Regions from separate parts of the Qiania dongpingensis genome, predicted to be linked through region 4. Evidence: riboswitches for the same ligand, from Rfam matches in the RefSeq annotation. Region 4 holds a riboswitch; each other region holds the start of a gene.
The links. Region 4 has a riboswitch for ZMP and ZTP ahead of H9Q78_RS04175 (NAD(P)-binding protein). Riboswitches for the same ligand answer to the same signal wherever they lie in the genome.

Region 1: another riboswitch for ZMP and ZTP. It lies ahead of H9Q78_RS06780 (formate/nitrite transporter family protein); the one in region 4 lies ahead of H9Q78_RS04175 (NAD(P)-binding protein).
Region 2: another riboswitch for ZMP and ZTP. It lies ahead of H9Q78_RS07815 (formate--tetrahydrofolate ligase); the one in region 4 lies ahead of H9Q78_RS04175 (NAD(P)-binding protein).
Region 3: another riboswitch for ZMP and ZTP. It lies ahead of purH (bifunctional phosphoribosylaminoimidazolecarboxamide formyltransferase/IMP cyclohydrolase); the one in region 4 lies ahead of H9Q78_RS04175 (NAD(P)-binding protein).

The regions. Positions count from the first base shown of each region.
Region 1 covers NZ_CP060634.1:1,419,779-1,427,344, reverse strand. The annotation lists gene secD (protein translocase subunit SecD) at 1-1,919, shown strand, start outside; gene tgt (tRNA guanosine(34) transglycosylase Tgt) at 1,932-3,077, shown strand; gene yajC (preprotein translocase subunit YajC) at 3,104-3,385, shown strand; ZMP/ZTP riboswitch at 3,441-3,522, shown strand; gene H9Q78_RS06780 (formate/nitrite transporter family protein) at 3,712-4,479, shown strand; gene H9Q78_RS06775 (MATE family efflux transporter) at 4,569-5,948, opposite strand; gene H9Q78_RS06770 (hypothetical protein) at 6,087-6,527, opposite strand; gene rpoB (DNA-directed RNA polymerase subunit beta) at 6,780-7,566, shown strand, end outside.
Region 2 covers NZ_CP060634.1:1,669,437-1,677,002, forward strand. The annotation lists gene H9Q78_RS07795 (Gfo/Idh/MocA family protein) at 1-144, shown strand, start outside; gene nagB (glucosamine-6-phosphate deaminase) at 214-951, opposite strand; gene glnA (type I glutamate--ammonia ligase) at 1,007-2,437, opposite strand; gene H9Q78_RS07810 (CCA tRNA nucleotidyltransferase) at 2,568-3,932, opposite strand; gene H9Q78_RS07815 (formate--tetrahydrofolate ligase) at 4,180-5,853, opposite strand; ZMP/ZTP riboswitch at 5,955-6,038, opposite strand; gene proS (proline--tRNA ligase) at 6,412-7,566, opposite strand, start outside.
Region 3 covers NZ_CP060634.1:704,959-712,524, forward strand. The annotation lists gene H9Q78_RS03345 (hypothetical protein) at 1-13, opposite strand, end outside; gene purH (bifunctional phosphoribosylaminoimidazolecarboxamide formyltransferase/IMP cyclohydrolase) at 419-1,969, opposite strand; ZMP/ZTP riboswitch at 2,022-2,104, opposite strand; gene H9Q78_RS03355 (aldo/keto reductase) at 2,274-3,299, shown strand; gene H9Q78_RS03360 (putative ABC transporter permease) at 3,399-3,953, opposite strand; gene H9Q78_RS03365 (metallophosphoesterase) at 3,988-5,118, opposite strand; gene H9Q78_RS03370 (aminotransferase class IV) at 5,295-6,047, opposite strand; gene pabB (aminodeoxychorismate synthase component I) at 6,099-7,451, opposite strand; gene H9Q78_RS03380 (anthranilate synthase component II) at 7,417-7,566, opposite strand, start outside.
Region 4 covers NZ_CP060634.1:895,130-902,695, forward strand. The annotation lists gene H9Q78_RS04170 (NADH-dependent [FeFe] hydrogenase, group A6) at 1-376, opposite strand, end outside; gene H9Q78_RS04175 (NAD(P)-binding protein) at 370-2,208, opposite strand; ZMP/ZTP riboswitch at 2,360-2,444, opposite strand; gene H9Q78_RS04180 (DUF1905 domain-containing protein) at 2,515-2,784, opposite strand; gene H9Q78_RS04185 (alpha/beta hydrolase) at 2,949-3,920, opposite strand; gene H9Q78_RS04190 (GGDEF domain-containing protein) at 4,036-5,175, opposite strand; gene H9Q78_RS04195 (sugar phosphate isomerase/epimerase family protein) at 5,294-6,169, opposite strand; gene H9Q78_RS04200 (HPr family phosphocarrier protein) at 6,415-6,645, opposite strand; gene H9Q78_RS04205 (hypothetical protein) at 6,856-7,566, opposite strand, start outside.

The DNA.
Region 1 (7,566 bases), 520 kb from region 4:
ACAGCCCTGAGGCGGAAGTATACCAGGAGGGCTCCAACCGGATCAATGTGGACATCCCCGGCGTATCCGATGCTAACGCGATCCTGGAAGAACTCGGCCAGCCCGGATCTTTGTCCTTTCAGGACGCGGACGGCAATGTGGTGCTTACGGGCGACGACGTGAAGACGGCCCAGCCGGCGAGCAAGAAAAATTCGACCACAGGTGTTACAGAATATTACGTATCCCTTCAGCTGACCGATGAAGGCAGTGGAAAGTTCGCGACCGCTACGGAAAATATGATCGGCAAGACGATTTCCATCGTATATGACGGCAAGACCGTGAGCAGCCCCAGCGTGAAAGAGAAAATTACAGGAGGACAATGCAGCATTGACGGGATGAGCTCTTACGAAGCGGCCAATAATCTGGCCTCCACCATCCGGATCGGTTCTCTTCCTCTGGAGCTTAAAGAGCTGCGGTCCAACGTGGTTGGAGCGAAGCTGGGAGAAGAAGCGATTTCCACAAGCTTAAAAGCCGGGCTTATCGGCTTTATCATAGTGGCCGCGCTTATGGTGTTCCTCTACTGGATTCCCGGTGTGGCGGCAGCCATTGCCCTGGCGTTTTATGTGGCTCTGGTCATCGTGTTCCTGAGCGCTTTTGATATCACCCTTACTCTTCCGGGAATCGCAGGTATCATTTTGTCCATCGGTATGGCGGTGGATGCCAATGTCATCATCTTTGCCAGAATCCGTGAGGAGCTGGCGGCCGGGCGTAAAGTCCAGGCGGCCATCAAGGAAGGCTTTTCCAAAGCGCTGTCTGCTATCATCGACGGCAATGTCACCACGCTGATCGCGGCGGCGGTGCTTCTGTGGAGAGGCTCCGGTACGGTAAAAGGCTTTGCCCAGACGCTGGCGCTCGGTATCGTACTTTCGATGTTCACGGCCCTGGTCGTGACGAAGTTCGCGCTGAGGTCCCTGTATAATATAGGCTTCCAGTCGGAGAAGCTGTATGGCAAGGCAAAAGCGCCTAGGAAGATTAATTTTGTCAAGAAAAAATATATATGCATCATCTGTTCATTGGTGGTGATCGCTGCCGGTTTTGTGGCCATGGGCGTTTACGCGGGAGGAGAACAGGGAAGCATCCTCAACTACAGCCTGGAGTTCCAGGGCGGCACTTCCACTAACGTTACCTTTAATGAAGATTTATCCATGGAGACCATCCACAGCGATGTGGTTCCTCTTGTGGAGGAAGTGACCGGCGATGCCAATGTTGAGACGCAGAAGGTGAGCGGCACCAATGAGGTCATCATAAAGACCAGGACCTTGTCGGTGGATGAAAGAGAGCAGCTGAACAGCAAGCTGGAGGAAGCGTACGGGGTTGATACGGAGAGCATCAAGGCGGACAGCATCAGCGCGACTGTAAGTTCAGAGATGAAACGAGACGCGATTCTCTCTGTGGTGGTAGCTACCATATTCATGCTGATCTATATCTGGTTCCGGTTTAAGGATATCCGGTTCGCGACCAGCGCAGTCCTGGCACTGGTCCATGACGTGCTGATCGTCCTGGCCTTTTATGCCATCACCAAGTGGAGCGTCGGCAATACCTTTATCGCTTGTATGCTGACCATTGTGGGATACTCCATCAATGCCACCATCGTGATCTTTGACCGTATCCGTGAGAACCAGAAGGCCATGGGCGCCAGGGCTGAACTGAGCGAGGTGGTGAACTTGAGCATCAACCAGACGCTGACCAGGAGTATTTATACTTCCCTGACCACCTTTATCATGGTATTCGTGCTATTTCTGATGGGCGTGTCCTCGATCCGGGAATTTGCACTGCCGCTGATCGTGGGCATTGTGTGCGGAGCGTATTCTTCCGTATTCCTGACGGGCCCTATCTGGTACTTAATGAAGACTAAGATGAGAAAAAAAGAAACGAAATAACAGGCGGTATTTATGTATAAAATATTGACGAAGGACGGAAGGGCCAAAAGAGCCCGGCTCGAAACGGTGCACGGTGTGATAGAGACTCCGGTCTTTATGAATGTCGGGACTGCGGCTGCCATTAAGGGAGCCGTGGCCACCTCGGATCTGGAGCAGATCGGCACACAGGTGGAGCTGTCCAATACCTATCATCTGCATGTCCGGCCCGGAGATGAGACGGTGAAAAAGCTGGGCGGTCTTCATAAGTTCATGTCCTGGGACAAGCCGATCCTGACGGATTCCGGCGGATTTCAGGTGTTTTCCCTGGCAGGGCTTCGGAAGATCAAAGAAGAGGGCGTGTATTTCAACTCTCATGTGGACGGACGGAAGATTTTTATGGGACCGGAGGAAAGCATGAGGATCCAGTCCAATCTGGCTTCTACCATCGCCATGGCGTTTGATGAATGTGCGCCGGCCAAGGCGGAGAGGGAATATATTCAGAACTCTGTGGAGAGGACTACCAGATGGCTGGCCAGATGTAAGGCGGAGATGGAGAGGCTGAACGGCCTGCCGGATACCATAAACCGCCATCAGCTTTTATTCGGGATCAATCAGGGGGGAACTCTGGAGGACATACGGATCCGGCACGCGGATATCATTTCCGAAATGGATCTGGACGGGTATGCCGTAGGAGGACTGGCTGTGGGAGAGACTCATGAAGAGATGTACCGGATACTGGATGTAACGGTGCCGCATCTTCCGGAGGACAAGCCCACGTATTTAATGGGAGTCGGCACTCCTGCCAATATCCTGGAAGCGGTGGAACGGGGCGTGGACTTCTTTGACTGCGTATATCCTACGAGAAACGGGCGTCACGGCCATGTCTATACTGACCATGGAAAGATGAATCTGTTCAACGCCAAATACGAGCTGGATGACAGACCCATAGAAGAAGGATGCGGCTGCCCGGTGTGCCGGCGGTACAGCAGGGCTTATATCCGCCATCTTTTGAAAGCCAAAGAAATGCTGGGGATGCGTTTTTGCGTCTTGCATAATCTATATTTTTATAATACAATGATGAAAGAGATTCGGGAAGCGATTGAAGAGCATCGTTTTGCGGAATATAAAAAAGAAAAACTGGGGCGCATGAGCCGTCCTGAAATGGAAAAAGGAGAATGAATATGAATTTTGTGACAGCCAGCGGTATGGGCGGTGTAGGTTTTTGGGTTATTTATATTGTGGTCATCATCGGTTTCATGTATTTTATCGCGATCAGGCCCCAGAAAAAACAGCAGAAAAAACTGCAGTCCCTGATTTCCAGCCTGGAGATTGGAGACAGTGTGGTGACAACAAGCGGTTTCTACGGCGTTATCATCGATATCACAGATGATGTGGTGATCGTAGAGTTCGGAAGCAACAAGAACTGCCGTATCCCCATGGAGAAGACTGCGATTGCCAATGTGGAAAAAGCAGAAGTTGCAGAATAATCGGTAAAAGAGGTTGACGTATTTTGGAAGGTGTGTTATATTATTAACATAGAACGAAGGTTTCGATTGCTGACGGGCAAACGTGAGAAACACGGTGCAGTCGAAGCCCATATGAGCCGACCGTCTGGGCAGCATTTGTAGATCACGGATGCTGTCCTTTTTTGTATCCTGGAGGGATATGCAGGCCTTTGGCAGACGGAGTTTCCGGAGTGGAGGCAGAGGGGGCGGGGGCTGGACAAAGTGGGTGCCCACATCACACAGGCCATGTGCGGAAGGTATAAAATGGGGTTTCTGCAGGATGGCGCGTTTAAAGGAGGAGCAGTATTATGTTTAAAGACGAGTTTCAAGCAGTGGCGAATGCGGGAAAGAACAAGCTGAATTTTATGAAAAATAACCCGCTCGGTTATTTCATCTCTGCCATGGTGGCCGGTATGTTCATTGGTCTTGGCGGTCTCATAAGCTTTACCATGGGCGGTATCATGACGGCGGCAGGGGCCACCGGCGCGGTGAAGATCACCACCAGTTTCCTGTTTGCATCCGCACTGAGCCTTGTTATCATGGCCGGTGCCGAGCTTTTTACCGGCAATAACTTTGTGATGTCTTCCGCGGCCATGAAAAAAGAGATCAGCTGGGGCGGAGCCATCAAACTCTGGATATTCTGCTATATCGGAAACCTGGTGGGTTCTGTTTTGATTTCCGTCTTGTTTCATTTTACGAAGGTTCCTACCGGTGATGTCGGTACATATTTCGCAACAGCTGCCGCGGCAAAAGCTTCTGCGCCGGCGCTTGTGCTTTTCTTTAAAGGAATCATCTGCAACATCTGCGTATGTCTGGCTGTATGGTGCGGGATCAAAATGAAATCCGAATCCGGCAAGCTGATCATGACCGTATGGTGTATCATGATCTTCATGGTGTGCAGCTGTGAGCATAGTGTTGCAAACATGACATTCTTCAGCGTTGGACTCCTTGACCCCAACGGCGTGGCGATCTCCATTGGCGGCGTTTTGAATAATCTGCTGTTCGTTACCCTGGGCAATATGGTAGGAGGCATCGTATTCACCGCACTTCCTTACTACCTGATCAGCAGAAAATAAACGATAATAGATATAGAAGGTATCAAAAAAAGAGCAGCGTGCCGTGGGTAGACGGCACGCTGTTTTGCATCCGTACACCACATAAATCTTTAAAAGTGGACTTCTCTCTGCTTTTTCAGCTCTTTTGTGAGCAGGACTCCGGCATATACGGCTGTGAGCGCTTCTGATACAGGCAGGGCAGTCCAGACGCCGTCCAGGCCGAATGCCCGGGAAAGAAGGAAAGCCAGAGGAAGAACAAAGACCAGCTGGCGAAGCAGCGTGACACTCAGGCTGGGCAGGCCTTTTCCGATGGACTCAAATACCGCTGAGGTAATGATTCCGAGGGCCGAGGGGATAAAACCGATGCTGATGATCCGGAGGGCTGTTTCTCCCATGGACAGCATGCTTTTATCCGAGTTGAAGATCTGCAGAATGGGGACCGGTATGGCCTGCGACAGGAGAGTGCCGGCAGCCATCACTGCTACGGAGATCATCAGAGAGATCCGGATGGCGTCCGTTTCCCGTTTGATGTTTCCGGCTCCGTAATTGAATGATATGACCGGGCGTATGCCCTGCACCAGGCCGTTGGCCGGCATATAGACAAAGGTCTGCAGTTTATAATAGACGCCGAATACGGTGACTGCCATCTGAGAGAAGCCGGAAAGAATCCGGTTCAGGCCGGCGACCAGAACAGAGGGCAGCGCCATGATCATGGTGGAGGGAATGGCCACACTATAGATCTGCTTCAGGATGTTTCTGGTGATCATGCCCCGGTGGGGGCGGCGCAGGGGAAGCCCTGCCTTTCCCTTGGCTACCATGAGAAGGCCGATGGCTCCGGAGATGATCTGACCGGTCACGGTGGCGATGGCGGCGCCTGCCACCCCGAGGGCAGGGAAGCCCAGGAGGCCGAAGATCATGATCGGGTCCAAAATGATATTGATGATGCAGCCGATTCCCACAAGGACGAGAGGAGCTGTCATGTTTCCGGTGGACTGCAGGATCTTTTCTGCCGTGATATGGAACAGCTGGCCGAAGGAAAAGATCATGACGATATATCCGTAAGAATAGCACATGGACCGGATGGAGGCATCCTGCGTATACATGCCGACAAAGGGGCGGATGAGAAGGCTTGCCAGAAGGGCCAGGATCACATAGTGGATGCCGGTCAGAACCATGCCGACAGCGGGAGCGTCTTCTGCGGCAGAGGTGCGGCCGGCCCCCATATTCCGGGCAATGTAGGAATTGAGGCCGACCCCGGTCCCGACGGCCAGCGCCAGGGAAAGATTCTGTATGGGGTAAATAATGGAAACGGCGGAAAGGGCATCGCTGCTCAGACGGGCCACAAAGATGCTGTCCACGATATTGTATAGAGACTGGATGAGCATGGACAGCATGGGAGGGACGGCCATCTTGAGGAGGAGCGGGAACATGTTCGCGCTGCCGAGTGGATTGGAAGAGGGAGTATTCCCAGTGGTAGCTGAAGCTTTCATTGGTATTTTCCTTTCTGTATTTAAAGTAATAGAAAGAGGCTATATATCCCTTTGTTTTGAATCAGAAAACAAAGAAAATATATAGCCCCTTGAGCAATCTTTTTAAGTTGCAGTCTGTCAATGTTCGTGTTCTTCGGCTCACTTTTTCCGGAAACGGGCAAACAAGCCTTTCTTCTTGGGCGGCGCCACGATAGAACCGCGCACGCTTTTGACACTGGTGATGTAAATGCCGCTGATGACTACTTTGGCTTCCTGTTTAATAGGAAGAACGGCGAACGCCTGCTCGTCGCACATCAGAGTCATGATCTTCGGCCCGACCTTTGCCTTGACCACAGGGACCTTCGCCCTTCGTAAGTATTTCGGGGTCTGTTCATACACCATTTTCGGGAATCCGGCATCCTTGATCTTCAGCCGCTTCTTGTCAATGACGAGCATGGACACCGTCTGGGCCATGGCTTCCATCATGGACTGCTGTTCAGCCTGCTTCTTCTGCATTTTGGTTCCCAGGATGTAAAGAGCGACCAGAGCGGCAACGACAATCACCAGAACGATGATTACGATCTTTAACCACAAAGCCATAAAGGGTACCTCCTGAAATTTTTTCGCGCACCTTGCATTATACCATTAATTTGGACGAGTTGCAAGCAAATAAGGCAGGAAAAACGCATAAACCATGTAAAATATGGCAATTATTAAGAAAAAATCAATTGACAGCTTGACTTCGAGATGTTAAGATGGAATGTGCACTATTGTGGTCTCATGTGCCCTGAGATTGGAATGGTTAAATGATTACTTGTAGTTGATTATAAAGAAAACAGGGGTGAAACGTCAATGGAAAATTGCAGAATACGCCCGGTGAAAGCCGGTAAAGGCGTAAGAATGAGTTACTCAAGACAGAAAGAAGTCCTTGAGATGCCGAACCTGATCGAGATCCAGAAGGATTCTTATCAGTGGTTTCTCGATGAGGGGCTGAAGGAAGTCTTTGAGGATATTTCTCCCATCGCAGACTTCGGCGGACACTTGAGTTTGGAGTTTGTCGATTTTACCTTATGTAAGGACGACATTAAATATACCATCGAAGAGTGTAAGGAAAGGGATGCCACATATGCGGCCCCGCTGAAGGTACGTGTCAGATTGATGAATAAAGAAACTGATGAAATCAGTGAGCATGAGATCTTCATGGGCGATCTGCCCCTCATGACCGACACCGGTTCTTTTGTGATAAACGGCGCGGAGCGGGTCATCGTCAGCCAGCTGGTACGTTCCCCTGGTATCTATTACGGAATTGCCCATGATAAAGTAGGTAAGACCCTGTACTCCTGTACTGTTATCCCCAACCGAGGCGCATGGCTTGAATATGAGACGGATTCCAATGATGTGTTCTTTGCCCGTGTTGACAGAACAAGAAAGGTGCCGGTGACAGTCCTCATCCGTGCGCTGGGTATCGGAACCAATGCAGAGATCCGCGAGCTTTTCGGCGACGAACCGAAGATTGAAGCGAGTATTATGAAGGACACTTCAGACAATTATGAAGATGGCCTTTTGGAATTGTACAAAAAAATCCGTCCCGGTGAACCGCTGTCCGTTGACAGTGCGGAGAGCCTGCTTAATAGTATGT
Region 2 (7,566 bases), 770 kb from region 4:
GGAGAAACCTCAAAGGCCCTGCAGTACGAAATACAGGATATCGAGGAGGCGCTGTCCACCGGTGATTATTCTTACGCGTTTATGGACTGTACCATGAAGGTGGTGGAGCTGATGGACCGTCTGCTGAAAGCAGAAGATCTATAGGCATCAAAAAAGGAGACATGCCGTATACCGGCAGGTCTCCTTTTGGATGCTCTTCTTTTCTGTTTCCGCTCAATAAAGACCGGTGCATTTCGACAGTGCCCCCGCGTCCGCGATCACAGTCACATCCGGATGGAACTGCAGGACCGAAGCCGGTAGCCAGGGCGTCACCCGATCCTTAAGCACACCTGCAAGAGCCTCCGCTTTTTTTACACCATATACAGCCAGAATAATCTTCCTGGCTTTCAGAATGGTACGGATCCCCATGGTAATCGCCTGCTCCGGTACGCTGTCCGCGGAGTCAAAAAACCGCGCGTTCACTTTTCTCGTATCCTCAGTCAATTGTACCACATGGGTATCGCAAATAAATTCGTTTCCAGGTTCATTAAACCCAATATGTCCGTTTTCTCCCATTCCGAGAATCTGTATATCGATACCTCCAAATTCCTCTATACGCTTCTCATACCGAAGACATTCCTGTTCTACGTCTTCACATTTGCCATTGGGAACTTCTGTAAACTCTTTTCGAATATCCACCTTATTAAAAAGATGTTTATTCATAAAATAGCGGTAGGACTGCTCATTGCTCCCGTCCATGCCAATATATTCGTCCAGATTTACTGTACGCACCTTTGAAAAGCTCAGATTCCTGTCCTGATATCCTTCCGCAAGATACTGGTAAATTCCCACAGGGGTCTCTCCTGTCGCCAGGCCTAGGACACTGTCGTCCTTTGCTTCCATCTGCCGAAATATCATTTCTCCTGCGATTTTTCCCAGATCTTCGTAATTATCTGCCTGAATAACCTTCATCATTTCTCCCTTTCCATTTGAAAAAACATATCGACAATTCCATCAATACGGATCATCATAAATCATAATAATACTTAAATTCTGCCGGGCTGGGAATCTGCTCAATCTCCTTTAACTCCGCCCGTTTTTTCTCCAGCCATATCTCTATCAGCCGCTCCGGAAACACTCCGCCGGCAGTCAGATAATCATGGTCCGCCAAAAGAGCGTCCAATGCCTCACCCAGGGATCTGGGAAGCCCCTTGATCTTTTTCTGCTCCTCGGCAGAAAGATGATACAGGTTGAAATCATAAGGCCCCCATCCATTGGCCTCCGGGTCTATTTTATTCCGGATGCCGTCCAGGCCCGCCATCAGGATCGCCGCATACGCATAATAGGGATTCGCCGTGGCGTCAGGGTTTCGCAGTTCAAACCGTTTCGTCTCCGGAGCCTTGGCATAGGCAGGAATCCGGATGACCGCGCTTCGGTTGGAGGTGGCATATCCAATGGTGACAGGAGCCTCATAGCCAGGCACCAGCCTTTTAAAGGAATTGGTGGACGGATTGGTAAAGGCGCAAAGAGAAGCGATATGCTTTAAAAGTCCGCCGATAAAGTAATGGGCTTCCCGGCTGAGTCCGGAATAGCCATTCTCGTCATAGAACACCGGTTTTCCGTCCTTGAAAAGCAGCATGTGAACATGAAGGCCGTTCCCTGCCTCTTTATAAATGGGCTTAGGCATAAAAGTCGCGGTCTTTCCTTCGGCTGCGGCCATGTTTTTGATGATATACTTTATGATCATGGTGTTGTCGGCCATCTCTGCCATATCGCCCAGCTCCACTTCGATTTCCATCTGACCCGGACCGCCCACCTCGTGATGATGGTATTTGACCTTGATTCCCCAGTCTTCCATGGCGAGACACATCCTGCTCCTCAGATCGTATCCCACATCCTGGGGTGCAGAAGCGTGATAGCCGCCCTTATAAGTCACTTCATAGCCATTATTCCCGGGAACAGACAAGCTGCAGTTCCATTCTGCCTGGCGGGTATCCACCTGATAGCCGCTGAATTCCGGCGATATCTGATAGCGCACTTTATCCAGTACATAAAATTCAAATTCCGGCCCGATGACCATCCGATCCGCAATCCCGGTCTCTTTCATATATTCCAGCGCTCTCAGACTGACATTTTTCGGATACTGGTCAAAGGGTATATTTTCCTTTTCCCCTATGGTGCATACATTGCCGCACATGGTAAGCGTGGGGACTCCGGCAAACGGATCGACGGCTGCGCTGTCAGGATCCGGAATGAACACCATATCACTTTTCTCAATCGGCGCATATCCATAATTGGATCCGTCAAAGCCAACGCCGTATCTGAATATATCGTCGTCAAATCTCTCTCTGGGAATGGTGATATGGCGCCATCTGCCGTCAATATCCGTCATCTTAAAATCAATCATCTGAATTTGAAATTCCTCGCACATCCTTTGGATATCCGCGCTCGTCTTCATGAAAAACCCTCCGTTCCAGCCATGCGTCATTCACAGCCTGTATAGTATGTTTTGAGTATAACATGTTCCAAATAAATGACAATAAGAGAAGCATTATTCCGAATAATCATAAGTAATTTAATTAATTTCTTTATTCGTGAAATTCTGGTTCCGGCGTCCTTTCTTCCTTCCATATCTGCGCGGCAAAGTCCAGTAAATACCCCTTCGTGTTCCGTTCAGGACATTCCAGCACCGCTTCCAGACATCTCTGAAGACATTCACCCAGCTTCTTTCCCGGTTTCATGCCTGCGCCAATCAAATCTCCGCCTTTTATGGCAAGTTCACTGAGAGACACACAATCTCCGGACTCGAGGATTTCCTTGTAATATTCCTGTACCTGCAGGAGCTTTGGCAGATATGTCTCCCTTGCGTATTCGTTCTTTCCCATACTGTCAGCGGTACATACCTCCATCAGCAGAGGAAACAGATCCCTTCCCACACGGTTCAGCGCTTTCCTCACTCCTTCTTTAGAAATGGGAAACGGAAAGTCATGATATGTGACTAGGGTAGTCACCGCCTCCAAAGTAGCGTTGTCAAACTTAAGGCCCCGGATGATCTTCCTCGCTATTTCCGCGCCAGCCTCCGCATGATCATAAAAATGGATATTACCCTGTTCATCCTCCGACTTCACCTGAGGCTTTCCCAGGTCATGAAGGAGCATCGTCCAGCGCAGGATATGGTCCGCCCTTATGTTTTCCAGCGTCCTCAGCGTATGCTCACCCACCGACAGCCGGTGATAAAGGTTTCTCTGAGGCGTCTCCATGGCCCGGTCAAATTCCGGAATCACCACGGCGGTGATTCCCAGCTCGTACGCCTGGCGGAAATATTCCGGATGCGGTGAACACAGGAGTTTATCCAGCTCCACTTGTATTCTCTCCCGGCTGATCAGCTCCAGGCGGGGGGCCATCCTCTGTATCGCCTTTTTCGTTTCCTCTTCTATGGAAAATCCCAGCTGGGCAGAAAACCGTACCGCCCTCAGGATACGCAGCGCGTCTTCCGTAAACCTCTCTCCTGCGCTTCCCACACAGCGAATGATTCCGGATTTCAGATCATCCATTCCATGGAATTCATCAATAATTCCGGATTTATCGCTGTAAGCCATGGCATTGATGGTAAAATCCCGCCGCCTGAGATCCTCTTTAAGGCTCGCCGTAAAAGTGACGTCCTTCGGATGTCTCCCATCCTCGTATTCTCCATCCAGACGGTATGTGGTCACCTCATATCCGCATTTCCCCATGAGAACCGTGACAGTTCCATGCTGGATGCCAGTATCCACAGTTCTCCGAAAGAGCCGTTTCACCTGCTCCGGCCTGGCCGACGTGGTAATATCCCAGTCCTCCGGCACCCGCCCCAGAAGCGTGTCCCTGACGCAGCCTCCCACAGCATAGGCCTCATATCCAGCCTCCTCCAGGATACCGATAATAGAAGCCACATGAGGCGGAATCTCAATCTTCATAACAAGGCCCCTCTCTTTCCTCCGCCGCAGCTGAAACGTCCGCGGCACGGATCTCTGTCATATCATGCTATGACAAGTCGTGGATATATCATACCACATTTTAAACTCAGAGGGCAAGAAAAAAGGCCATGCACCCCACTGTACATGGCCTTTCCCTATTGCTTAAAACCCTCTCCCTTGTAACTCCGCCCGTCAGACAACGGGCGCAAATCTATGAAAAAGAAATAATCAGTAATGTTATGCCGGATTAGAACAGGCCAGTGATCTTGCCGCTCTCATCCACATCGATCTTCTCTGCAGCCGGTACCTTCGGCAGTCCCGGCATCGTCATGATCTCTCCTGTCAATGCCACGATGAATCCTGCTCCTGCCGATATCTTCAGGTTCCTTACCGTCACCTCGAAGTCCTTCGGCGCTCCCAGTAACTTCTGGTCATCCGAAAAGCTGTACTGCGTCTTCGCCATACAGATCGGGCAGTCTCCATAGCCCAGCTCCTCCAGCTGCTTCGCCTGCTTCTTCGCTGCCGCCGTCAGCACCACTCCCTTGCCATGGTATACTCTCTTCACGATGGTATCCAGCTTCTCTTCGATGCTGCCGTCAAGCTCATAGGAAAAGCTGAAATCGTTCGGCTCCTCACAGAGGCGCACTACTTCCTCTGCCAGCTTCACTCCGCCTTCTCCGCCTTTTGCCCATACCTCGGACAGCGCCACGTTCACTCCCAGCTCACGGCACTTCGCTTCCACAAGATCCAGCTCCGCCTTGGTATCCGTCGGGAACGCGTTGATCGCCACTACGCAGGGCAGCTTATATACGTTCTTCATATTGTCCACATGCTGTAGCAGGTTCGGGAGCCCCTTCTCCAATGCTTCCAGGTTCTCATTGTTGAGGTCTGCCTTGGCCACTCCTCCGTGGTGCTTCAGCGCTCTCACCGTCGCCACCACTACTACTGCCGACGGCCTGAGCCCTGCCATCCGGCACTTGATGTCCAGGAACTTCTCTGCTCCCAGGTCTGCTCCGAAGCCAGCTTCTGTGATCGCATAGTCGCCCAGCTTCATCGCCATCTTTGTCGCGATCACCGAGTTGCATCCATGGGCGATGTTCGCGAAGGGGCCGCCGTGTACGATGGCCGGCACATGCTCCAGTGTCTGCACCAGGTTCGGCTTCAGCGCATCCTTTAACAGGGCTGTCATCGCTCCCTGTGCGTTCAGATCCCCTGCTGTCACAGGCTTCTGATCGTAGGTATATCCTACGATGACTCTGGAGAGACGGGCCTTCAGATCCGTGATGTCGGATGCCAGGCACAGCACCGCCATGATCTCCGATGCCACGGTGATGTCATAGCCGTCCTCGCGGGGCATCCCGTTCGTCCTTCCGCCCAGTCCGTCCACCACAAAACGCAGCTGTCTGTCGTTCATGTCCACGCATCTCCTCCAGGTGATCCTCCTGGGGTCGATGTTCAGGGCGTTGCCCTGATAGATATGGTTATCGAGCATGGCTGCCAGCAGGTTGTTCGCCGCTCCGATGGCGTGGAAGTCACCGGTGAAATGGAGGTTGATGTCCTCCATGGGCACTACCTGGGCGTATCCGCCGCCTGCCGCTCCGCCCTTCACGCCGAACACCGGCCCAAGGGAAGGCTCACGCAGGGCTACCATGACGTTCTTTCCGATCTTCTGGAGGCCGTCTGCCAGGCCGACCGTCGTCGTCGTCTTCCCTTCCCCTGCGGGTGTGGGGTTGATGGCGGTGACCAGCACCAGCTTTCCGTCCTTCTTGTCTGACTCTTTCAACAGGTTGTAATCGATCTTTGCTTTGTACTTTCCGTACTGCTCCAGGTACTTCTCCTCGATCCCTGCCTTTGCCGCGATCTCCGTTACCGGAGCCATTGTGCACTCCTGTGCGATCTCAATGTCACTTTTGAATCCCATAATAATACCCTCCTATATGTATATAAATATTTCTGCCCTTTTTGCTCCCGGCCGGCTAACCCTCCAGCTTTTGAGAACAAAAAAGGACAACATTCAGAAACAAATGTTGCCCAGACGGTCGGCTCTTATATGGCTCCGATTCCACTGTGGTACTCCACAATTATCCGTCAGTAATCGGAACTTCGTTTTGATATTTGTATACTAACACGTTGTTAAGCATTTGTCAAGCACCTATTTTGATTCTCATACATCCCCTGAGCAGGAAATGCCCGAAACAGGTTTTCTCTGCCTGATTGACAAGGCAAGAGGAAATCCGATTCCGGGCCGGCCTAAAGGCGGGCGCCGCAGAGCAGCGGCCGGTGTTCCCCAGGCGGAGGAAAGCAGAAACGGAGACAGGAAAATCATCAGGATTTTCCGTCGACATGTGAGTGGTACTCCTGGAGCGGAGATAAAACGCCCCCTGCATCGTCAGCGAACCGAAATCGTGACGGTCCGGAACTTCTGCCGGTGTTTAGCTGGAGCTTGATAGGAGCTAATTAAAAATGATTTCACTTATCTTTAATATGCTTTGCCCCAATATACCATCGTCTTTGCAGGCTTTCCGCATACCGGGCACACATCCGTGATCTGTTCCTGCTCAAACGGCATGCAGCGTGAGGTCGCCGTTGTATCCTCTTTGATCTTGAGCTCACATGCCTCGTCGCCGCACCACATCATCTTTACAAATCCCGGCTTCTCTGCCACGATCTTCTTGAATTCTTCATAGTCCCTGGCCACATAGGTGTGCTCCTTCAAATGCTCCTTTGCCCGAGCCAGCATATCCTTCTGGATACAATCCAGGATCTCTTTTGCCTTTTCTGCCAGCTCATCCAGTGATACCACAAGCTTTTCACGGGTATCGCGGCGGACGATCACCGCCTGGTTCTGTTCCATATCCTTCGGACCAATTTCCACGCGGATAGGGATTCCTCTCATTTCCTGTTCACTGAATTTCCAGCCCGGACTCTTGTCGGAATCATCCAGCTTCACGCGGATACCGGCTTCTTTCAGTACGTCACGGAGAGAAGCGGCCTTTTCCATCACGCCTTCTTTTCTCTGAGAAATCGGAATCACCATTGCCTGCACCGGCGCGATCCTCGGAGGAAGCTTCAGGCCGCTGTCGTCTCCATGCACCATAATGAGCGCGCCGATGATACGGGTAGACATGCCCCATGACGTCTGGTGCACGTACTGAAGCTGATTCTGGCTGTCAGAATACTGAATATCAAAGGCCTTTGCGAATCCGTCGCCGAAATTATGGCTGGTCCCGGACTGAAGCGCCTTGCCGTCGTGCATAAGCGCTTCAATGGTGTAGGTGGAATGAGCGCCGGCAAACTTTTCTTTATCTGTCTTGCGTCCTTTTATCACCGGTATGGCCAATTCCTCTTCACAGAAATCCGCATAAACATTCAACATCTGAATGGTCCGAGCTTCCGCTTCTTCCTCTGTAGCATGGGCGGTATGACCTTCCTGCCATAAAAATTCGGCGGAACGCAGGAACGGACGCGTCGTCTTTTCCCAGCGGACTACAGAACACCACTGGTTATAAAGCTTCGGCAGGTCTCTGTGGGACTGGATGATCCTGGAATAAAAATCGCAGAACAGAGTCTCGGAGGTCGGACGCACACAAAGTCTCTCCGGCAAGGTTTCTAGACCTCCCTGGGTCACCCAGGC
Region 3 (7,566 bases), 190 kb from region 4:
TTCTGATTTCCAAAAGTATCCAGATCAGAACCAACAGCCCGCGCGCGCACCGCAGCGGGCTGCAGTGTCCGCTCCAATGGTTTTCAAAACACGCGGAAGCCTTATCCCGGTGCGGAAAGAGGCGCAGGAGGAATGATTCGATTCCATCGTAAGGCGAGCGCCGCAAAGGCGTTAGCAGAATTTTTCCAGACGCAGGGAGGCAAAAATCGCATATCATACGGATTTTTGTTGGAATCTGACATGGAAAAATTAAGGTTTATCCATGTCAGTTGGAAAGGACCGACTGGATGGGATCGGATTTCCTCAAACAGCGAATTGAAATTTTTTATTTTGAAAAGAAGTAACTATACAGCGAGAACTACAAAGACCCCGCGGCCTTCCGGCCTCCGGGGTCTTTCATTTTCCTATTCTTCCGGCATCAATGACGGAAATGTCTCATACCGGTAAATACCATTGCTATGCCATATTCGTTGCATTTGTCGATGGACAGCTGGTCGCGCATCGCTCCACCGGGCTGGATGATGGCTGTAATACCAGCTTCGTGAGCCGCTTCCACACAATCGGGGAAGGGGAAGAACGCATCGGAAGCCATGACCGCCCCCTTCGTCGCATCCGGTCCAATCAGCTCTCCGGCATGCTCCACAGACTGCTTGGTCGCCCAGATCCTGTTCACCTGTCCAGGCCCAATGCCTACGGACTGTTTATTCTTTGCCAGCGCAATGCCGTTGGATTTCACGTACTTCACCATCTTCCAGGCGAACATCATGTCTTCCATTTCCTGATCGGAAGGCTGCCTGTCCGTCACCACCTTAAGCTCATCGCCGATCAGCTTGTTGTCGATGCCCTGGACGATCAGACCGCCGTTCACTTTCTTTAAGTCGAGAGCCGTTTCCCTCTGCATGGCCGTGATATCAGGCAGTCTTAATACGCGTACATTTTTCTTCTCACAGAGAATATCCAACGCTTCTTTTTCATAGGAAGGAGCGATGATGACCTCCAGGAAGACCTCCGCCATCTTTTTCGCCATGGGCGCCGTGACTTCTCTGTTGATCGCCACAATCCCGCCGAAAATAGATACGTTGTCTGCCGCATAAGCCTTGTCCCATGCTTCCTCAATGGTAGCTGCGCTGCCTACGCCGCAGGGATTTCCGTGTTTGCTGGCCACTACGGTCGGCTCGTCATATTCCTTGCAGAGCTCCAATGCTCCGTTAGCATCATTGATATTATTAAAGGAAAGCTCTTTGCCGTTTAACTGCTCCGCCATATCCAGCGTGCCCTTTTTCTTGCCTACTTCCCGGTAGAATGCGGCCTTCTGATGGGGATTCTCCCCATACCGCATATCCTGTACCTTTTCAAAGGTCATGGTCAGCGTCTCGGGCAGATCATAATCTTTCCGCTCTGCTTTCAGATAATCGGCTATCATGGTGTCATAGTTGGAGGTATGCATGAACACCTTCTGCATCAGATAGAACTTGGTATCCAGGGATACCTTTCCATCCTCTTTCATCTCCTTAAGCACTGTCTCATAATCCCTGGGATCCACGATCACCGCCACATCCTGGTAATTCTTCGCAGCCGCGCGGAGCATCGTAGGACCGCCTATGTCGATATTTTCCACCGCGTCTGCACGAGTCACGTCATCCTTCATGATAGTAGCTTTGAAAGGATACAGGTTCACGATGACCATGTCGATCGGCTGAATTCCCAGCTCCTTAAGCTGTTTCATATGAGACGGATTGGAACGCATGGCCAAAAGGCCTGCATGTACGATCGGATGGAGGGTCTTCACACGCCCGTCCAGGCACTCCGGAAATCCAGTCAGCTCGGATACCTCGATGGCCTTTACTCCCTCGTCCGTAAGTTTTTTGTAAGTTCCGCCTGTAGAGATGATTTCCACTCCCAGCTTTGTGAGTTCCTTTGCCAGTTCCACGATGCCGGTCTTGTCTGATACGCTGATCAACGCTCTCATTTTCATGCTCCTTTCTAAAAAAGAAAAACGCCTGAGTAACCCATAGTATCCTTCAGGCTGCCCAGGCGGTCGGCTCATATATTATCCCGCGCTCCCCGTAGGTACTCCTACTCTCCGCCAGTCGCACGGTCTTGCATTTACACTATGATATTACAATAAAAAAGAAATCTTGACAAGTCCTTTTCTTTGATTTCACGGAAATTTTCCTTTCGGTATTCTTTCCGGCCAGGTTGACATTCCCTCCTTTCCCTACTATACTTCTCTTAATGAGAATGAGTATTTTCTAATGATTGGGAGGTATCGTATGGTTACAGTAACACTTGGAAAAACAGGAATCACTGTCAACAAGAATGGTTTCGGCGCCTTGCCCATCCAGAGGATCTCCAAAGAGGACGCGGCATATCTTCTCCGGAAAGCCTATGACAACGGCATCAACTTTTTTGACACGGCACGTCAGTATTCGGACAGCGAAGAAAAGGTCGGCTATGCCTTCAAGGGAATCCGGGACAAGCTTTATATTTCTACGAAAACTGCGTCCACCACGGTGGAGGGCTTCTGGGACGACTTACATACCAGCCTGAAGAACCTTCAGACCGACTACGTGGATATCCTGCAGTTCCACAACCCGGATTTCTGCCCGAAGCCCGGGGATGGCACTGGGCTTTATGAAGCGATGCTCAAAGCCAAAGAGCAGGGGAAAATCCGGCATATCAGCATCACCAATCACCGGCTTCATGTGGCCATGGAAGCCATAGAGTCCGATCTGTATGATACGCTCCAGTTCCCGTTCTGCTATCTGGCTTCAGAAAAGGACATTGAAATCGTGAACGCCTGCAAAGAGCACAATATGGGCTTTATCGCCATGAAAGCCTTGTCCGGCGGACTGATCACTAATTCTGCCGCCGCATACGCTTTTGAGGCCCAATATGACAACGTACTGCCCATCTGGGGCGTACAGAGGGAAAAGGAGCTGGATGAATTCCTGTCCTATATTGACAACCCTCCTGTGATGACTGAGGATCTGTCCTCCTTCATCGCCAAAGAGCGGGAGACTCTGTCCGGAAGCTTCTGCCGCGGCTGCGGCTACTGTATGCCCACATGTCCGGCCCACATTAAGATAGACGACTGTGCCAGGATGTCTCTGCTTCTGCGCCGTTCTCCTTCAGCCGGCCATCTGACTCCTGAATCACAGGCCATGATGGCAAAGATCGAGGACTGTATCCACTGCGGAAACTGTATGAAGAAATGTCCCTACGGGCTGAACACGCCGGACCTTTTGGCGGAGAACTATAAGGATTACAAAGAAGTGCTTGCAGGAAAACCCTTGTAAAGATCATCGGATATAAAGAAAAACGCTTCCTTTCATTTTGGAAGCGTTTTTCTTTTGCCCTGTACCGCTCATAAACCGAAACCCTATCAGCTGAAAGCTTTACATCCATCGCCTGACCGTGGCGATAAAATCTATTATTATGACGAGTACGATACTCGTGCTGAGTCCATAGAGCATCCGGGCCGGAATCCGCTCCACCATTCCCGCAATCTTCGGATGGATAAAACGCAGGAATAAATATGACAATATTCCAAAGGGAATCAAGGTCTCCAGGCAGACTCTCCCGCTTATATGAAACTGAAACATGGAATAGTCCCACCAAACCGTATGAAATACCGCTTCCAGGACAGCGCCCGTCAAATATTCCAAGACTCCGCATATGGCCATGGAAAGCAGGATGAATCTGACCGGCTTGTTCAGACAGCGCTTCAAAAGCACTCCGAGGCCCACTAGTCCAAAACCATAGATAGGACAATAAGGCCCATACAGGAATCCTCTTTCGCAGTATTCTCCATAGAGGAAGAACATGAACACCACTTCTACGACCCAGCCTATTACGGAATACACAAACAATAGGAGAACTATCCTCCCCGCCCGTACCGATGCTTCTTCTCTCTTTTCCCCGCCCCTCATACTGTCCTCTTCCAAGCTCATTTATGCTCCCTTTCTATCCATTATGGCACACTGCCTATCCCTCAAACCGGACATTAATATGCACGATCTCACTGATACATCCCAGTTTAACCGGCAGCGCCCAGGCTCCGGCCCCGGAGCTGGTTATCACATGATAATCCCCCTCCGTCCGCAGGCCATAATTCATCTCATTAAAGAGTAAGGTAAAAATCTGGCCGGGGAACATCTGGCCTCCATGGGTATGGCCGCATAGCTCCAGATCCACTCCCAGAGAAGCCGCTTCCTTCAGGCAGAAGGGCTGATGGTCCAGAAGTATGACGGGATGTTCGGTGTCCACACCCTCCATGACGCTGTAAATGGACTGCCTGTGTTCTTCCATATCCCTTCGGCCCACAACGGTGATATCCTCCGCGATGACCGCCTTCTCATCCTGAAGGACTGTAATGCCCGCATCTTCAAAATAAGAAGTGTATTCCGATTCCGTATAAATCTCATGATTCCCGGAAATATAATAAACCCCGTATACGGTCTCAAACTTCGAAAGGGCCGTTCTGGCGTACTCCTTCTGACTTTCTGTCGTATTGTGGTCAAAAAAATCTCCGCACAAAAACACCACTTCCGGCTTAAGATCATTGGTCTTTTCCACTAGTTTGTCCAGTTCTGCCTTTCCTACTACAGTTCCAATGTGTGCGTCGGAAATCATGACAACATTCAGGGAATCCAGACTGCACTCTTTCTGAACTGAAATCTCATACTCTGTTATCCGCAGGATCCTGGCATTCGCCGTCCCATAAATGCCGGCCGCCAGCGTCACGATCAGAATAAGAAACGCGCCGCCGTGGCTTTTGTCCAGCCAGGCCGTAACACTATTTTGTTTTCCGCATTTTCGGAATATAAATCGGATGAGATCGGAGATGAGAAACAGTCCCAGGGAATAGGACATGGTGATGATATAGACTGCGCTGACACAGGCGACCGCAGCACTTATCTGCTCCTGCTCAAGCTTAGCAGAAAAAGCGGCAGAAAAAGCCAATACCGCCACAAACACAGTCTGGATAAGAATATATACCCCTATGGGCAGACGCGTCCGCTTCCAAAGCGGATAAAATCGTTTCCATACATAAACGGCGCACAGAAGCGCGGAGGCTCCCAGTGCTACCCAAAGTACATTCAGCCAATATTCCATTTATCTTTCGTCTCCTGTGATTTTAGTAAAAAGGATATCTTACCGCACGAAGTGCGCCTGCCCATAAGACGTGTATTAAGGGATAGCAAGAGGAAATCCGTTTCCATCCGGGCGCTTGCTGGCAGCCGCAGCCAAAATCGAGACGGTCCGAAACTTCTGCCGGTACTAATCTTCTGTCAGATTCTCTCCAACCACTCCATGAGTTTTCTTGTGATGACTCTCTCTTTATAATCATAGCCGGCCAGGTTCCGGACGGGCATAATCCTCATAAGAGAATTGGTCAAAAAAACTTCCTTATAGTGTTTGATATCCTTCGGATAAATGACCGCCTCCTCCGCCATTCCCCGCTCCAGAAGCACCTGTCTCACCACTCCTCTGAGAAGGCCGCAGGACAGTTTCGGAGTCACCACGCGCCCTCCTTCCTCCACGAAAAAGAGATTGGATACCGCACCTTCACAGATTTCCCCGTGCTCATTTAAAAAGATAGGCTCATCAATCCCGCGCTTTCTTGCTTTTCTTTTCTCCCAAATATTGTCACCATAATTTAAGGATTTAAGATAAGTAAAAATCGAGGTGGAATTCCTTCTGACGTAAGAAAAATCTGTCGTAAATCCCTGCTCATACTGCATCCTGGTGTAGATATTCCGCTTTTCCTCCAGGAGGACATTTTTTTCCGATACCGTTATCTTTAAGGCCCCATGGGTGATCGGATGCTCTTCCAGCCACTCATTTACCCGTCTCTCTGTTATTCCGCCTCGGCATTCTGCTCCTCCTTCTTCATTTCTCCTGGGAAGCAGCCGCAGGATCCGCATGGACCTGGAGAGCCTCTGCAGATGCTCTTCCAAAAACTGCGGCCGGTTATTTTCCACCGCGATCGTTTCAAATATCCCCAGCCCATAATAATAACCGTCGTCGGTATCCACCTTCATGTCTCTTCTCTCTTTCCTTCTCTCTATAATCATGCTCTTTTGCCGCTGCTCTCAGAGCCCCAGAGCTTTCACCAGCGCTTTCGCTTTCTGACACGTTTCCTCGTACTCGAACTCCGGCTCTGACTCACAGGTGATCCCCCCTCCTACTCCCAGATAATACCGGCCGTCCCGGTAAACCAGAGTACGTATGACAATATTCAGGTCACAGCATCCGTCCAGCGTGATATATCCCATGGAGCCGGTATACAGGCCGCGTTTTCCCTTTTCCAGCTCATCAATGATCTCCATGGCCCTGATCTTTGGAGCTCCGGTAATGGAGCCTCCGGGAAAAGCCGCCCGTATCAGATCCATTACTCCTTTGCCTTTCTGCAGTCTGCCCGTGACCGTGGACACCAAATGAAATACCGTCGCATATTCCTCAATGGAAAACAGCTCCGGCACCTTCACCGTATAATTTTCACATACACGGCTTAGATCGTTCCGCTCCAAATCCACTATCATCAAAAGCTCGCTCTTGTCCTTGCCGGAATTCTTAAGCTCCTCTCTGAGCCTGTCGTCCTCCAGTTTTGTCTCACCGCGTTTTCTTGTTCCCTTGATAGGCCTCGTCTCTACCCGTCCACGCTCCATCCTGAGGAATCGCTCCGGAGACGCCGAAACAATCTGAAGATCCTGAAACCGGCAGTATCCGCCGAATGGAGAGGGATTTATATCCCTAAGCCTCCGGAACACCTCATAGGGTTCCTTTCCACTCCCGATCGTCAGCTGCCTGGTCAGATTTGCGATATATATATCTCCTTCCACAATATAGCGCTTCATCTGCTCCACGGCGCGCAGATATTCGGCCTTCTCACAGTCCGCCGTTATGTACGCCTTTTCCTTCTCTGTCCCTGAACTCACCGCTTTTGCCGGCTTCGCGATGAGTGCCTCCATTTCTCTTATACCTTCCTCCGCAGGACAGGTGTGGCCTCCGGCTGCCAGGAACAGTTCTTTCGTCTCATGATCTTCAATAAGATAATGGTCAAAGAAACTCCACATAGCCTCTGGAAGCACGTCTTTCTGACCGTCAAAACGGCTTGCCGTCCCTTCCCGTCTTCTCCCATAATCATAAGTAAAATAACCGACAGCTCCGGAAACCATGGGCAGATTCGTTGGGTTTTCCTCCTGGTGCTCGTTCAGATACTGTTCCATATAATCCTCAAAGGTCTCATCCGACGGTTCGCCGTTTATCGACAAGACGCCATCCTGCTTCAAAGTCAAATATGGCTTTCTGCCGATAATAGAAAATCGTCCCAGATCATTTTGTAAAGAAGAGTCCAGAAAAACGATCTGCTCTTCTTCCCGGAAGCACTCCAGGATATCCACAATCGGCTTATACTGCCGCAGTTTTTTCACTATAGTCCGCATGCGGATACCTCCTCCCCTGCTTCCATGCGTCACAAATGCCAATATAATTCTGCAGCAGTTCGTGCCCATATTCCGTAAGGACTGCCTCCGGATGAAACTGCACCCCAAACACTGG
Region 4 (7,566 bases):
TTTTCTCAAAAGGAAGTTCCAGAATGCCCAGGTCGTTGGCTATCGTCTGAAGACTGCAGTTCCCGCTTCTCACACAGGTAGCGCACTGACAGTCATGCTGAGACAGAATCAATTCAACATTATTTCTTCTGCTCTCTCTTACCTTGGGGCTGTTGGTACGGATATCCATACCCTCCCATACTTTATTGTTGCAGGCCGTCACCAGTTTGGCGCAGCCTTCCACTTCTACAACACAGACACGGCAGGCGCCGATTTCATTGATATCCTTCAGATAACAAAGAGTCGGAATAAAAATCCCTGCGGAAGCGGCAGCGTCCAGAATCGTGGTTCCTTCCTTCACCCTGATCTGTTTACCATTAATTGTGAGATTTACCATTTTTCTACTCTGCCTCCTTTCAGGATACCGAAGCCAAAGTGGTCACACCGCAGGCACCGTCTCGCTTCCTGGCTCGCTTCTTCGCAGGTCATGCCGCATTCGATCAGATCGAAATCCTTCGCTCTGTCGGAAGGCTGGCGCTCCTTCATGTTCGCGCGGGCACAGCTCTTCCTGTCATCCAGGCGGACCTTGGGAATCTGCACATCCACGGAAATCGTATGCTTGAAGCCAAGATACTCATCAATATTCGCGGCGGCAACCTTTCCGGCCGCAATTGCGCGGATTACGGTGGCAGGTCCTGTCACGCAGTCGCCGCCGGCAAACACGCCGGTGATATCCTTTGCATTCACACCACTCCAGTTAAGCGCTTCGATGACTCCGCGTTTCACAGGAATGCCTTGTTTCTCAAAAGCCTTGGACTCAATGCCCTGTCCGATGGCCACGATTACCATATCACAGGAGAGACGGACATCCTCTTCAGAAGAATTCACAGGCACAGGTCTTCCATTTTTTACCGGTCCGATGATCTGAGGCTTCACCCAAAGGGCCGCCACATTTCCGTCCGCATCCTTTTCCACACGCAGAGGGGCATGAAGATCGAGAAGCTCGCATCCTTCCTCCACCGCTCCCGCGACTTCTTCCGGCATGGCCGTCATATCCACGGCTCTGCGCCTATATGCAATACGCAGACGCTTCGCACCCAGACGGATTGCTGACCGCGCCACGTCCATGGCTACGTTTCCGCCGCCGATGACTACGATATCCTTGCCGCTGAAATCAGGCATTTCGCCGTCGCCAATCCCGCGGAGCAGTTCCACGGCAGAAACCACGCCGTTGGCATCTTCGCCTTCAATGCCGATCTTTCTGTCAATGTGAGCGCCGATCGCGATATAAATCGCGTCATATTCGTTTTTCAGATCCGTTATGCTGGGGTTCTCGCCCACAGACACCCCGGTCTCTACTTTAACTCCGATGCTGAGCAAATGCTCAATCTCTCTGTCAAGAACCTCTCTGGGCAGCCGGTAATTGGGAATCCCGTAGCGGAGCATGCCGCCCAACTTCTTCCTCTGTTCCAGAATCGTCACATCATGGCCCATTAAGGTCAGATAATAAGCCGCGCTGATACCGCCGGGGCCTCCGCCGATAACAGCCACTTTTTTCCCCGTAGGCACCGCGGGTACGGGAAGCGGCACGTCGCCCGCATGATCTACGGCAAATCTCTTCAGTCCGCGGATATTCACAGGATCATCGATCATCGTCCTGCGGCAGCGCACTTCACAGGGATGCTCGCAGATAAGCCCGCATACGGAAGGCATCGGATTGTCTTTTCGGATCAGGCGGATCGCGTCGCCGTAGCGGCCCTCTGCCACCAGGGCAATATAACCGGGAATGTCCACTCCCGCGGGACATTGTGATACACAAGGCACAGGCTGGTTCAGCTCAAACTTGCAGCGGCCTCTCAGAATATGCTCTTCAAAATCATCCCGGAATCCCTTGATTCCCTTTAATACCATTTTCGCAGCCTCATACCCAATGGCGCAGTCTGCGGAATAGAAAATATTCTTTGCTGTTTTTTCAATCAGGTCAATCGTCTCCAGAGTCGCTTCCCCGTTCAGCACGTCTTCCATCAACTTCTGCAGCTGTCCCAGGCCCACACGGCAGGGAACGCATTTCCCACATGACTGGGCATGGCACATCTTAAGGAAAGATGACGCCAGATCAACGGGACACAGTCCTGGCGGACTCGCGCTGATACGCCGCTCCAGATCCTTGTAGAGCTCCTCTACTGTGGTCTGAGCCTTGTTTTGAGTGATGATACTTAATCTGCTCATCAATACCTCCTCCTTCTCTTGCTTGTTTACTTACCGCTTGTTTCCCCTTGGTTTCCCCCACGAAAGAAAACATTTTATGTAACTCTGCCTCTAGAAAAGCTTCTCCCCTGAAATGCAGAGTATAAAAAAAGGCAACATTCGTTTCATCAACAAATGTTGCCCAGACGGTCGGCTAATTCCTAAACTTTCATCACCCCGTGGTTCTTCCACTGATTCCGCCAGCGATGAAAATCTCTTGTCTTTTCCCTACCATATCATATTGTTATTGTATTGTCAAGAATTCCTTTCAATAAAAATACGAAGAAATCAACGGCGTTCTGTAAGTACGACATGTACGATATCCCCCGGCTGTCTGCCGATTTTTGACCGGATATCCTTTCGTATTCCCAGAATATGGCCAGGCGTTCCCATCCTGACAAGGCTTCCGTCATACGGCTCTCCGTCGAATTCTGCATGTACCTTTACCCTGCCTTTTCCAAACTCTTTTCTGACATCGAAAGGAAATTCCACATATGCTCCGTCCATATCCGGAACCTTTTTTATGACAGCGTCAAACTCATATTTCTTCCCTTCCATCTTTTTATCTTCCATGTTCCTGTCACCATCTTTCTGCTCCTATTGTTCATTGTCCGCCGGCGAACCCTTTATACATACACTTGGGTATATACTTAGGATTCGTATAAATACCGTTTGTCATACATGCCATCACAAGAGTAAAAAAGCTTACCAAAAATAGTCGATCAGCAGCAAGGCACAGGGCAGCTTTCTCTGTTCAGCCATTCCACAGAGACATCCATAGCGGCGCGGCAGGCTCTCGTCTGATCCAGCTCGTTCAGCATCACAAAATCATGGATGATTGCCTGAAACCGCACAGCAGTCACTTCTGCCCCCGCTTCCCTAAGCTTTCTCGCGTAAGCCTCTCCTTCGTCTCTCAGAACGTCTGCCTCCCCATTGATTATCATAGCGGCGGGCAGGCCTTCCAGCTGTTCTCTTCCCGCCCGCAGCGGAGAAGCAGTAATCTGATTCCTGTCACATTCTGACACTGTATATTGATTCCAGAACCACATCATCCCGGCTCTGTAAAGATAGTAGTCTACCGCGAATTGCCGATAGGTGCAAGTATCAAAGCAGGCATTTGTCACCGGATAATACAAAAGCTGTTTATGGATGCAGGGCCCTCCCCGGTATTTTGCCATCAGTGTCATGGCAATAGCCATATTTCCTCCAGCGCTGTCCCCCGCCACTGTCAGCGCGGCCGGGTTCATCTCTATTCCCATTTGTCTGAGCAATGCAGGCAGCATACAAAGTATGTGATAACACTGTTCGATAGCTACCGGATAACGCGCTTCCGGCGCCCGGGAATACTCCGGGAACACCAGGACAGAACCCGTCCTTGCGGCAAGTTCCCTGACCAGCTTCTCATGAGTATGGAAGCTTCCGAATACCCATCCCGCTCCATGAATGTAAAATATCACATTTGCCGGGCAGGAGACTCGTTCCGGCCTGACCACAAAGACCCGTACTTTCCCCCATTCTCCGGTATTCACCATTGTTTTCTGTATACAAGCCGGATACATACATACCGGCGCATCCTGTGCTTTTTCCAGTACCTCCCGCCCCTCGCAGGGGGGAAGCTGAAAAATAAGGGGCGGTACGGAATTCGCATTGCTTACCGCCACCGCCTCTGGTTCCAGTGAAATTCTTCTTCTCATTTTATTCCTAATCCTCCCGGTTTTCCTGTCCTGCCAAACGCAGCAAAACGATTATAGGATTAGAATATTCCAAACTCTTTAAATGTTTAAACCATATTATTCTGGACCAGCAATCCTATTTCCTGCTGTGTTTATCACTATACATCATCCTATCTGCTCGAATAAATGCCTGTTCCACAGCATTATTCTCTTTTGGGTCAACGAAAGAGTATCCGGCAGACAGGCTGCATGGCAGAGTTATTTTGTCTGCATCTGTTTTGCATCTCAATAATTGAAGCCTGCATAATAGCTGCTGCTCTGTTGCGTTTACCGCAAGAACCGCAAATTCATCTCCTCCAATTCGATAGAGAGAGTAATTATCTTCCTGAAAAATCTCATTCAACAGAGCTGCCATAGCTTTTAAAACATGATCTCCTACATTGTGCCCCATCGTATCATTGATTTCTTTGAATCGATCCAGATCAAATACAAGAACGCCAATCGGCATATTCTTCATCCGTTCCCGCTCTATTTCGTTTATCTTTTCCATATACGCCATGCGGTTAAAACAGCCTGTGAGCGCATCTATATAAGCCATTCGATGCCATTTTTTTTCTTTTTGCAGCTGCTTACTCTGTTCATAGATTTTACTGGTCTTCACCGCTGAAGTAATAAACACGGAATAACACGACAAAACGACAGCTGAAAACACGAGATACGTCGGCGCATATTCTATCCGTTCCACCATTGGCTTAGGGTATGCCGCAAAAAAGACCAGAGCGAAATAGATGAGTATTGAACATATCATCATGGCTCTCCAGCCGGCGTCCACATATTCCAAAAGGGTCCGATATCGCCCAAAATACGGCTCCCCGATCATAAAAATCATCAGCAATACAACAAACAACACGAAAAGCAAGATAATTCTTCCTGTGTTACCTGTGAGTATTCCAACATAACGTGCCAAAAAAGCAAAAATCAAAGTGACAGAATCAACAAAGCAAAACGTAAGGAAAAAGCGGGCGTCCTTATATTTTGATAAGACGAAAAAAAATATTAGGCTGGGAATACTCATAAAAACAACGGAAGCCACAGCCGATGGCCACAGATACACATAGGTAGCTAAAAAATAACAGGATATTATAATCATGCAGCCTGTGTACATAACAAACCGCCATTTTCTGCCTTCATTTTTTAACACTATCATTTTAGTAAATACCATAAGATCAAAAAATATTACAAATAAATCGATTAAAACAGTACTCAACCCGGCCATATCCCTACCTCTTATCTTTATGTAGTACTATTGTAATCTTTATTCTGAAAGTAGTCAAATGTTCCGGTCGTTTTTCAGTACTTCAATGCCTGATATAAGATACTTTTTGGAATTATTTTTAATTAACTCTGTTAAGGCTTCCGTTTAACACCGGCGGAAGTTCCGGACCGTCACCATTTCGGTTCTCTGGCGCCTCAGGGGCCGCTGCAAAGGCGTCAGCAGAATTTTCCCGGCCCCGGGGAAGTAAAAACCGAAGGCTCTCTCTTATGTCCCTTATATCGGTATTCTCTATGGTCACAGACGCTTCCGGACAGCATGCTTCAGCCATTTTAAGCACTTTTCTTATTGGGAGTTCCCCTTCCCCCAGAGCCTGGTGCAGGTCCTCTTTTCCATCGTTGTCATGCAGATGAAGATGACCTATTCTGCTTCCCAGTCCGGATAACCATTCCAATGGACTCTGCTCCGAATATGCAGCGGCGTGCCCGATATCCACACAGGCCGTAAAATAAGGGCAGTTTACTTTGTCCAATATATAGGCTGCCGTTTCCCAATGAAGATCCAATACATTCTCCAGGTGAACCGGAATTTTTCCGCCTTTCTCATCCAGAAAGCGCTTCCAAAATTCCACCGCCTTATCCGGCCAGCCTGTTTCGTAACAGGTTTCTGGTACAAACCCGGTATGAAACAAGATTCTATCCGCTTTCATCATGGCCGCCCCTTCATAGGCCTGGAGGAATCTGACCATGGTCGTTTCTCGGATAAGAGAATCATAGCTGCCCGGGTTCAGGTCCAGAAATGGCCCATGGACCGAAAATGGCCTTTCTGTAAGCCATCCCCCCATTCTCATCCGATATTTTTTAACCGTTCTGTCCAAAGCGTCCAAATTGTCTCCAACGCCAAATTCGATTGTCTCAATCCCGATTCCAGGCCACTCTTCCAAAACAGCCTTCATCTCCATATCCGTCACCAGATGAGATATGTAGATAGCCTTCATATTGAATCCTTTCTGTTGTAAACCGCGAAAACCTCCAGGTATGAGTTTTCTTTGACAATAGGCACAGAACTAGAATCATAATGACCTGCCTCTTGCCGGTTTCCATTTTTCCGATTTTTTAGTATTATAGCACACCCACGGAAAGACTCCAATATCCTCCTCCTTTTTAAACCATGTAAAAAACCGGAAACCAGACGCCACAGCGGCAGTCTGTCCCCGGTCTTCTCTGTTTTTTGTTGATAAATTTATGAAACCCTGCAAAATCCTAATCGTTCGACCAGCTCTTCACAGGTTTCTGTATGGATGATCAAATCCATTTTTTTCTGAAGTCCCATGCTGATGACGCCCACGATTGATTTCGCGTCCACCATACAATGTCCGTTTTTCAAGTCCACATCTGTCTGATAATCCTGGACAACATGGACAAATTCTTCAATCATATCCACATTATCAAATGTCACATTGATTTTCCGCATTTCTATCACCCTTTCAAAAAGCTGCCGCTTTTCCATCAGCTGTCATGCCAAAGTTCTGTTAAGGCTGGAGATGATGGCCCATTGAGGCTCCGTCTCATGTATCCGGAATGCTCCTCATATATAAAGAATATTAAAGTCCCGTCATTTTCGGAACAGGATTGCTATTCTGAGCCTGACCAGGACATCCATTCCATATTCTTTACATTTGTCTCAGATTTTAAACATCCCGGTTTTGATAAGATTTATAGAATGCAGAGCTGGTATAAACCCTTCCCGCCCCCGATCAAATGCCAGTACCGTAATATTCGTTGTCTCTGAAATCAACAGATTCCCTTCAGAATATATGCCTGCCGTCAGCCGACAGGAACTGCGTTCTGTGAGAGATGACAAATATTTTACATTGATCGGCACATTCAAGTTCTTAAAATGCAGCTCCTCACCGGGTTTTATCTTCTCAATGCCCAGTTTGAAATCCTCTGTGAGTCCATTGCTGGAGCTGATCTGAATCAGCAGATTATCCCAATCAGTCTCCGATACATTCTTTACACATATGTCTTTGACAATATGCACACCATTATGAACAATCGCAAGGTTAAACACGTCATCGATATTACAGGACAGCTGCAGGCCATTATCCGCTTCATTTGCAGCAGCCGGATATTCTTCCGTAAGAGCCTCCACTGCAACAGCCGGTTCTTCCGCTCCATTTAATACATTTTGTCTAAATAATGTTCTCCTCTCCACCTTCGCCCCTCCCACTCTCACTAATACTCTAAGCCACGCTGCCTCTGTCCGTAAACGACGCAGCACTGACAGATCTTTCATCGTTCCGTTATGAACGATGTATTTCACAATTTGATTGACAAAATGAATCTTATTCTTTACTTTTTTTGACGGTAACAGACTGACTCTCTGATAAAT